DNA from 2 places in the Rothia sp. 27098_8_29 genome. Region 1 is predicted to be linked to the other one. Evidence: riboswitches for the same ligand, from Rfam matches in the RefSeq annotation. Region 1 holds a riboswitch; the other holds the start of a gene.
What was found. Region 1 has a riboswitch for thiamine pyrophosphate ahead of O3649_RS03795 (bifunctional hydroxymethylpyrimidine kinase/phosphomethylpyrimidine kinase). Riboswitches for the same ligand answer to the same signal wherever they lie in the genome.
Positions count from the first base shown of each region.

Region 2: another riboswitch for thiamine pyrophosphate. It lies ahead of O3649_RS05995 (ECF transporter S component); the one in region 1 lies ahead of O3649_RS03795 (bifunctional hydroxymethylpyrimidine kinase/phosphomethylpyrimidine kinase).

Region 1 is NZ_JAPWAI010000001.1:971,603-976,528, forward strand. Features, by position in the region: gene O3649_RS03795 (bifunctional hydroxymethylpyrimidine kinase/phosphomethylpyrimidine kinase) at 1-964, opposite strand, end outside; TPP riboswitch at 956-1,166, opposite strand; gene O3649_RS03800 (ABC transporter ATP-binding protein) at 1,377-3,125, opposite strand; gene O3649_RS03805 (ABC transporter transmembrane domain-containing protein) at 3,127-4,926, opposite strand, start outside.
Region 2 is NZ_JAPWAI010000003.1:7,924-12,849, forward strand. Features, by position in the region: gene O3649_RS05985 (MFS transporter) at 1-560, opposite strand, end outside; gene O3649_RS05990 (DUF4235 domain-containing protein) at 721-954, opposite strand; TPP riboswitch at 1,221-1,321, shown strand; gene O3649_RS05995 (ECF transporter S component) at 1,380-2,012, shown strand; gene O3649_RS06000 (ABC transporter ATP-binding protein) at 2,080-3,735, shown strand; gene O3649_RS06005 (energy-coupling factor transporter transmembrane protein EcfT) at 3,732-4,529, shown strand; gene O3649_RS06010 (aminotransferase class IV) at 4,901-4,926, shown strand, end outside.

The sequences.
Region 1 (4,926 bases):
CGTGGCCCTCACCGGAGCCGACCTGCAGACCGGCACCTGCGGCGATGGATTCGTGGAGCCAGCGGGTGCTCCACTGCAGGGCGCGGTGGGTGTCTTCGCTGGTCAGAACGCCCTGCTGGCCTGCGGCGTGTTCTGCGGCTTCAGTGTGCTGGAGCAGTTCCACGCCCAGGCGGGTTGCCAGCGAGGAGGACAGGGAGCATCCGGTGCCGTGCGTATTGCGGCTCTCCAGGCGCGGGGTGCGCACGTGGGCGCAGGTGCCGTCCGGGAAGACCGCGGTGTTACCGGCGTCCTGACCGCACAGGTGGCCGCCCTTCACAATCACGGTGGTTCCGGTCGCCGCCGCAAGGTTTGCCGCCTGCTCGTGTGCCTCATCGAAAGTCTGGGCGGGCTCCTTCTCACAGAGCACGGCAAGCTCCGGAATGTTCGGGGTAATCACATTCACGAGCGGCACGAGATCGCGCAGCGCCTGCTCCGCTTCCGCCTGCAACAGACGGTCACCGCTAGAAGCAATCATGACCGGGTCAAGCACGACCACGGGCACGGGGTGCTCGCTCAGCCAGGTGCGGACGGTACGGATCGTGTCTGCGTCCCCGAGCATGCCGATTTTCACGGCGTCAACCGTGACGTCATCAAAAACGGCGGCAAGCTGCGCGGTCAAAAATTCCAGGGGCGGGGTGAATACTTCACGAACCCCGCACGTGTTTTGGGCGACCAATGAGGTGGTCACGCACATGCCGTAACCGCCGGATGCGGCAATGGACTTGAGGTCCGCCTGGATGCCTGCACCGCCGGAGGGGTCGGTTCCAGCAATGGAGAGAACCCTCGGCACCCGAGCTGTCTGCGGTGCCTGAGCTGTCTGGGGTGCCCCGGATGCTCCGGAGGCGCTCGCGCCGGGTGCAGGGTTGGAGAGGGTCGAGGGGTTGGAGGTGGGTGCGCACGAGGGCGCGGTAGGCTGCTCTGCCATGATCGATAATCCCTTCGCTAGTTCGAACTAGAGCAGGTTCAATGGGTGATTCTCTCAGCCTTGAGTGTTATTACGCCGTTTCGTGCGCCCGCTGTGCTGTAGCTCTTCGCTGTGCCGTAGCCCTTCGTTGGGCGGTCAGTTGGGCGGTCAGTTGGGCGGGTTAGCGGGTCGCGGGCGTCTCAAGGCACCCCATATCGCTCTGCCAGGTTATCACAATGATTCTCCGTAGCTAAAAGTTCTGCGGGTAACAAGTGAATCTCTCCGAAATTTTCGTTTGAGTCTTGCACTCTTGCGAGTGCTCCCGCCGCCGATTTCAGTGCACCCTTGTACGGAAACCACCCGTTAAACACGTAGTGCCCGGCACCGCTTCACACGGTACCGGGCACTATCAGCCGGGCACTATCAGCCGGGTTTAGGTCAGGGCGAAAATCTCTGCCGGTGAACCCTCCGCAATGATCCTACCCTCGTGCAGCAGGACCGCGCGGTCAGCCAGCGAGGCGATACGCGCATCGTGCGAAATGATCAGCACCGCACGGTTCGCCAGCACGGCGCTCAGGGACTCGGTTGCGTCCGCGAGCTCCAGCTGAGTGGTGGACTCGTCCAGAATCACGGCGTGCGGGTCAGCAAGCACAATACGTGCCAGCGCCAGCTGCTGAATCTGGTCGCGGGTCAGCGGCGAATCCGCGCCGCTCACGACAGTATCCATGCCCTGCGGCAGGTCGCGCCACCAGCGGGCACCGATAGCGTCCAGTGCCTCGCCCATCTGCTCGACGGTTGCATCCGGCACGACCACCGTAAAGTTATCGGCGAGAGTACCGAAGAAGACGTGCGCTTCCTGGGTGCAGACCAGCAGGCGCGGGCGGCCATCGGCGGCGGCATCGGTCGGGAAGTCGCCGTGACCGACCGGGCGGCCCATCACGGTGATGGTGCCTTCCAGGGCGGTCAGCGAACCACCAATCAGACGAGCCAGGGTGGTCTTACCCGAACCGGAACGACCCACCAGGGCAAGTGCCTCACCGCGGCGAATCTTCAGGTTGATACCTTCCAGAACGAGGGCGTCCGGCGAGTAGCCGTAGGAGACGTCGGTGCAGTCAATGGCGTACTCCGGGTTCTTCACGGCTTCATCAGATACGGCGGCGAACGCTTCGGCACGGTGCTGTGCACGCGCCTCACGCTGCTTCTTCGCCAGGGAGACCACACCGAACACACGACCCATGTTCACCAGCATGATGCGCAGGCTGCTGACGTGGTGGTTCAGCATGTCGGCGAGGACTCGCAGGCTGAAAACCATGACCGAGGCGGTCGCCACGGCGCCCCAGCTTGCCCAGCCGAGAGCCACGCAGGCGGCACCCCAGAGCATACACAGAATCGTGGGGATCCAGGCGTTGATAGCGTCCACGGTGAAGTACAGCTGGCGGATGCGCACCATGCCCAGCTGCGCGGCGAACTGGCGCTTGTTCTCACCGGCGAAGGCGTCTTCGCGGGCGGTGTGAACGCCCAGCTCACGGATCGTGGAGGTGCCGCGAATGTTCTCGGTCAGCACGCTGTTGAGGTCGCTCACGCGCTCCTGGGTGGTCTGGTTGCGTGCCGCCATGAGCGGCAGCATCTTCGACATGATGAGGGCAAGACCGGCAATCATGGGTAGCATAATCAGGCCCATAGCCGGGCTCACAACCGCTAGCGAGATGGTGGAGATCAGGAAGTACAGCAGCACGTAAATCGCGCCGAGCAGGTCCTCACTGACGGACTTGGCTGCCGAGGACAGGTCGTCGGTCACGCGGGTGAGCAGGTCGCCGCTGCCGGCTTCTTCCACGGTGCGTGCGTCCAGGTCGAGGGTGCCGTCGAGGGTGTCCTGGTTGGCGTCACGGGTGACGAGCGCACCCAGTCGCGCCGCGCTGTACGAGGAGACCATGAGGGTTATTGCCTGCACGATGAACGCCGCCAGGATAATCAGAATCGGCTGCCACGGGTAGCTGGAGAACTTGCCCGCCACCACGTCGTCCACGGTGGCACCAATCTGCAGGGGCACCACCGCACCCATGAGGGTACTGACCATGTAGATGACGAAGGTGTAGAGGGCTCGCCCCTTATGCGCCGCGAGGTAGTTCCACATGCGGCGTGCCACGTAGGCGGGGGTTTCGATGGGGAGCTGCTTTGCCATGCTAGTTCACCTCCTGATTCTGAGTGGTTTCAGACTGAGTGGTTTCCGGGTAGCCGTCGCGTTCCATGCGGCGGGTCGTCTCCGCGGTTGTGGAGACAACGTAGACCTGCTCCAAATCCTGTAGCAGGCCGGGGTAGCCGACGGGCAGGCGGTCGCTACCGATCTGGGTTTCCATCGCATCGTAGATGTAGCGCTGGCTGGGTTCGTCCACGGAGTTCAGCGGCTCGGTCAGGATGAGCACCTGCGCGTCCTGTGCGAGTGCGCGGGCGAGCGCCAGACGCTGACGCTGACCACCGGAGAGGTTCGCGCCTTCGCTGGTGATGCGGGCGGCGAAGTAGTCTTCGGGGTTGCGTCCGCCCAGTCGGTAGGCGATTTCGCGGGAGTCGGTAATCTTCAGCAGTTCCTCATCCTTTGCCTGTGCCAGCTCCTCGTCGGGGTTCGGCACGGTGCCCAAGCGCAGGTGCTCCTGCAGGGTTCCCGCGAAAATCATGGGGTTGGGTTCGCTCAGCAGCACGCGGCGACCGGTTGCGTCCTTGAGGTCCTCTCCCCCGCGTCGCAGGGTGCGGGCAAGCGCCTCGGCGTAGTCTTGCGCGGTGAGGTTGTAGTCGCGCGGGTTGACGTACACGATGCGCGGGTTGCTTGCACCGGCGGGGGCGACGGGTACGGGCACCTCGAGGGTGCTCGCCTCGACTGCCTGTTCGGCGCGTGCCAGCTGCGCCATTTCTTCGTCGGTGCGCGGGCTCTTCAGCACGCCCTGGCGTACGCCCGCGTGACCTTCGAGGCGGGCGACCTTGGCGAGCGCAATCTTGGCGTATCGCCATGCGGTGAGGAAGTTCTGGGTAATCCAGATGGGGCCGCCCATCATCGCGATAATGGAGGCGACGGTCACCAGGGACGCGGCGGGGGTGTCGGATACCCAGCGGCCGTTTTCGACGTGGCCGGTGAGGGCGAAGCCGATGCCGAGCAGGGTCACGGCGCCGCCGAGCAGCGCGCGGATGAGGTACATCCAGCGGTGCGTCTTTTCGTAGCGCATGTAGCTGTCGAAGACTTCGTCGGTGCCGCGGTGGTAGCGTTCACGCATCTGCTCTTCGGCGCCGAGACCGGCGATGGTGCGCAGACCGGTGGCGATGTCGGAGGCGCGTGAGGAGGCTTCGCCGTCCTTTTCGCGGTATTCGCCGATCTTGGATTCGAGGAAGGTCGAGTACCAGGCGATAACGCCGACCACGATAATCGTGCCGATGAGGGTGACAATCGCTGTGACGGGGTTGATCAGCCAAAGCTGCACGGCACCGAGGGTCGCGATGATCATGGCGTTGACGAATAGCGGCAACGAGAAGTAGACGTCCGTAATGCGGCGTACGTCTTTGTTCATGACGGTGACCGCTTCGCCGGAGTCTACGCCAGCGCGGGTGCGCCCCATGAGCCGGTTGATGTAGATGCGCCAGTCGCGGCTAAGTTCCGCGCTGAGGGTCATGGAGGTGCCCCAACCGAAGAACTCGTTGATCACGATGAAGGTGATGGCTGCGACGACTACCCAGAACATGGGCCAGGCGTCGGGGGCTTTGCCGGCGATGTGCTGGTTGATGAATTGACCCACCATGACGGGGATAAGAATCGCACCGGTACCCGCGGTGGTTTCACCCACGACGGGGATTGCCCAGCGGTGCCAGGGGTATTTGTATCCGGGTGCGGTGACTCGCAGGGCGAGGCGCTTTTTGAGGGCTTCCTCTTCGGCCTTGCGCTGTTCGCTACCGGTTACTTCCTGTGCAGCTTTTTTCTGCGCAGTTTTCTTCTGAGCGGC
Region 2 (4,926 bases), on a different contig from region 1:
GGGGTAAGCACAAAACCCCACAGCACCACAGCCAGCGCCAGGATGCCGCCAATGTAGCCGGCAGCCCATCCGGCGCCCGAAATCTTACCGATATTCTCCGGGTGGGAGATGCGCGGCAGTACGGCGTTATAGTTCACGTACGCGAACTCGCTGAACACGCTTGCCGCAGAAATCAGGGTGACACCCAGCCACAGGTACTGCGGGGTGGGGCCCACGAAGAAGCACGCCGCCATCGAACCGACTAGTAGCATGGTGTTCACACCGAGCCAGAAGATGCCTCTGCCGGACTTATCGTTACGCTGACCGGTGACCGGTGCCAGAATCGCAATGAGGAAACCGGCAACGGTCAGACCCAGCGACAGTGCCGACGAAGTCTCTTCGGGCGTGCCGAAGTAGCTGCTGGTCAGGTACACGGTGAAGATGAAGGTCGTCATAATCGAGTCGAAGCTCGACGAACCAACATCCCACATGACCCAGGACGCGACCGAACGGCGGCTGTTCGCGTGGTCAACGACCCTACGCTGAGCCTTCGTCTTACGGCGGGGAGAAGAAATAGTCATAGTTGTGCTTTCGGATGCCGAGGTGGCGCTTCAGCGTAGCGGCGGCGTGAAACCGGCTGAAGTGGGGAGGGCGTGCTGAAGAGGGAACACCAGGCGGTACGTACCGAGCGAAGATACGTACCGCCTAGTTCATGAACTTTCGCGCGGAAGGCGCAAAGTCTTAGTTGAAGAAACGACGCTGCAGGCGAGCAATACCGAAGCTCACCACAGCACCCACGACGGAGGTCAGAACGGTCCAGAGGATGACCTGACGCAGGGTATCTTCAGACTCGTGGGAAATGGCGGGAGGCTGGTTACCGGTAGCTTTGGTCCAGGCTGCGCCCAGGCCCTTACCAACCAGGGCAGCAGCGCCCATGTTGATACCCGCAAGAGCAAGCTTAGCGACGGGGTTCATATGTATCTCCTTAGCTGTATACGATGCGGCGTCCTGCCCGTGAACCCCTTCGGGGTTGGGTGAGAAAAGAGCGCCACTCCCTAGCGTATAGGGTTTAAGGCGTTCGTGCCGCCTTGGAGCCTCTCCGTCCCAAAATTGTACACCGTGCAATTCTGTAATGTGGGCAGAAGAACGAAACAAAAAGCGGCAAATTGGCACGAACAGCCAGACAAGCCTACAATCGAACCTGGGTTCCCACCCGCACCACAACGGTACGGACAAGGAACCCCACACGACAGGGGAGCGCCACCGAGGCGCTGAGAGTGCTAAGCAGACCCTCGAACCTGATCCGGTTAGTACCGGCGTAGGGAGTCGAATTTCTTCTCAATGCCCTCGTCCAATCAGAGGGCGAGGACATTCCCCTTCCAACGACGGAAGGACCACCAATGTCACAGAACGCAACCCCCGCCTCCCAGGCATCTACCCAGGAAGAAGCGAAGAAGCCGAACCTGCGCTGGCGAGTCAACGAAATCGTTATCGCCGCAGTTATCGCAGTAGCCTGCGCCGTCATCTTCTGGATCTGGGACATCGCAGTCGGCCCCGCCGCCAAAACCGCACTCGTAGCAGCACCCGAATTCCGCCCCATCGTCGCCGGCGCATGGCTGCTCGGCGGTACCCTCGGCGGCCTGCTCATCCGCAAGCCCGGTGCCGCGCTCTTCGGCGAAATCGTCGCAGCGTTCATCTCCGTACTCTTCACCGGCGGCGCGTGGAGCGGCGAAATCCTGATCGCAGGCTTCTTCCAGGGCGTCGGCGCTGAAATCGCCTTCGCAATCTTCCGCTACCGCCGCTGGAACGCAACTATCGCCATCTTCGCCGGTGCGCTCAGCGGCCTGTTCATGGGTGTTAACGAAATCTTCATCTACTACCCCGACATGGAACCGCTCAAGGCAATCATCTACGTAGCGTGCGCCGTCATCTCCGGTGCAGTTATCGCAGGTTTCCTCGCGTGGATTCTCGTGCAGAACCTCGCCAAGACCGGTGTGCTCTCCTCGCTGGCATCCGGCAAGACCCGCCGCTAACCACCAGCAACTAGCCACTCACCACTCGGCACACTACAGCAGCCACACAAAAGGCTAAGGAACCATCATGGAAGCAACACCGCGCGGGGCGCGCATCGAGCTCAACAACTTCAGCTGGCACCACCCCGGACGCCCAGAACCCGTCATCAGCGGACTCAACCTCACCATCAACCCCGGTGAAAAAGTCCTGCTACTGGGCACCTCCGGCGCCGGCAAATCGACGCTCCTGCACGCCATCGCCGGTGTGCTCCACGATGACGACGGCGAATCCGCCGGCGGCACCATCACCATCAACGGGCAAGCCCCCGCCGAAGCGCGCGGCACCGCAGGCATGATGCAGCAGGACCCCGAATCCTCCATCGTCATGGCAACCGTCGGCAACGACGTAGCCTTCGGCCCCGAAAACCTGCGCGTACCCCGCGAAGAAATCTGGGGCCGCGTCACCGAAGCCCTCACCGCAGTAGGACTCAACCACCTGCCCCTCGACCACCCCAGCAGCGCACTGTCCGGCGGACAGAAGCAGCGCCTCGGCCTGGCGGGCATCCTCTCGATGCACCCCGGCGCCATGATCCTTGACGAACCCACCGCCAACCTCGACCCCTCCGGCGTGCAGGAAGTACGCGACAGCATCCTTGCCGCCGCGCAAGCCACCGGAGCGACCCTGCTCGTCGTAGAACACCGCGTGAGCATCTGGGCGCCGCACATGGACCGCATTATCGTGCTCGGCGAAGGCGGCACCATCACCCACGACGGCGCACCCGATACCGTACTCACCGAAGCCCGACAAGAACTCATCGACGCGGGTGTGTGGGTACCCAACTACGTACCGCGCGCGCCGCAGACTGCTGCGGGCGGCGACGTTGCGGGCAATAGCGTGCACGGCGAGGCGCTACTGCGCGCCGAAAACCTCAGCATCACCCGCGCACAACCCACCCCCAAACAACGACGCGCACGCCGACGCACCATCAAACGCCTCGGCGACACCCCCGCACCTGCACCCACCGACCTGCCCGTACTGCGTAGCGGCATCAACCTCACCCTGCACGCCGGTGAACACCTCAGCGTGCTCGGCCCCAACGGCGCCGGCAAATCAACCCTAGCCCTCACCCTCGCAGGGCTCCTCACCGCACCCAACGGTACCCTCACCGCCACCGACGCGCTGCGCAACTACGACGGTGGCAACCACAGCGGCGGCGAGTCCGAAAACCGCGCCCACTGGGACGTGCCCACCTGGACCCCCGCCCAAATGCTCAGCCGCATCGGCTACGTCTTCCAAGAACCCGAATACCAATTCATCCGCGGAACCGTACGCGAAGAACTCGAACTCGGCCCCCGCCGACTCGCCGCACTCACCCGCAACCCCCTCGACGAAGACGACCTCACCGCCCGCACCAACGAACTCGCAACCCACCTACGCCTCACCCACCTACTCGACGCCAACCCCTTCACCCTCTCCGGCGGCGAAAAACGCAGGCTCTCCGTAGCCTCCGCACTCGCCACCGCACCCAAAATCCTCATCCTCGACGAACCCACCTTCGGCCAAGACGCACGAACCTGGGCAGAACTCGTCGACCTCATCCGCGAACTCCTCGCAGGCGGCACCGCCGTCATCTCCATCACCCACGACGAAGACTACACCGCCGCACTCGGCGGCAACCACATCACCCTACCCGCCCTAGAACCCTCCGAAGCCACCGCAACCCCCGGAAAGGAGAACGCATGAACACCGACTTCTTCGGCACCATCGACCGAACCAGCTACTTCAGCAACCTCAACGCCGGCGTAAAACTCATCGTCTCCTTCACCCTCATCATCGCCGCACTCATCGTGCGCGACCCCCTCACCTCCGGAATCCTCTTCGCCCTCGAACTGCTCGGATTCATCCTCGTCGGATTCCGACCCGTCAACGTCCTCGCCCGCTTCTGGCCCATCCTCATCGCCGTCATCACCACCGGCTGGTCCGTCGCCATGCTTAGCGCCAAAAGCGGCACCACCATCCTCGACCTCGGCTTCAACACCATCACCACCGACTCCGCCGCCGTCGGTGCAGCCATGATGATCCGCTCCCTCGCCATGGTCCTACCCACCCTCGCATTCGTACTCACCACCGACCCGACCGACCTCGGCGACTCCCTCGCACAAACCTTCAAACTACCCTCCCGGTTCGTGCTCGCCACCGTCGCCGCCCTGCGCCTCGTCGGCATTCTCTTCGCCGAATGGAACGCCCTCGGCCAGGCACGACGCGCCCGCGGACTCGGCGCAGGCCAATCCCTCATTGGGCGTGCACAAACCTTCGGCGGTCAGAGCTTCGCCCTGCTCGTGCAGGCTATCCGCCGCGGCTCCCGCCTCGCCATCACCATGGAGGCGCGCGGCTTCGGCGCAGGCGAACGCACCTGGGCTCGTGTGCCGTCCTATTCGCCGCGTGACGTGCACGTGAGCATTGCCGCCGCCGTCATTATTGCTGTTGCCTACGGTGCATCTATTGCGGCGGGTACAATCCAGTTCCTCTGGGGCTAGTTTGCTCTTGCTGTAGTTTGTTCCGTTTTTGGTTCCGCTCGGGAGACGGTATTCGCCCTCGTTCCTACAGGGAACCCGCCCTCGCTTCGCTTCGGGCACCCTGATGTCACTACGGGCGATACCTTCTCCCCACGCTGGGACACGGATAGGGAGGCGCTTGTACTCTTCCTTCACTCCTACAGGGAGGCGGGGTGCCGCATATTTCCTCCGCGCCTAGCCCCCCACTTGGGACATGAGTAGGGAGGCGCCCGCACTCTTCCTTCGCTCCTACAGGGGCACCCGCCCTCGCAGAGCTCGGGCACCCTGATGTCGCTTCAGGAAGGTACACGCACCTCCTGCCTACGGTTCTGCTGCGAACGTACAATAAGACTATGTCTAGTACCGTAATTCTTCTGAA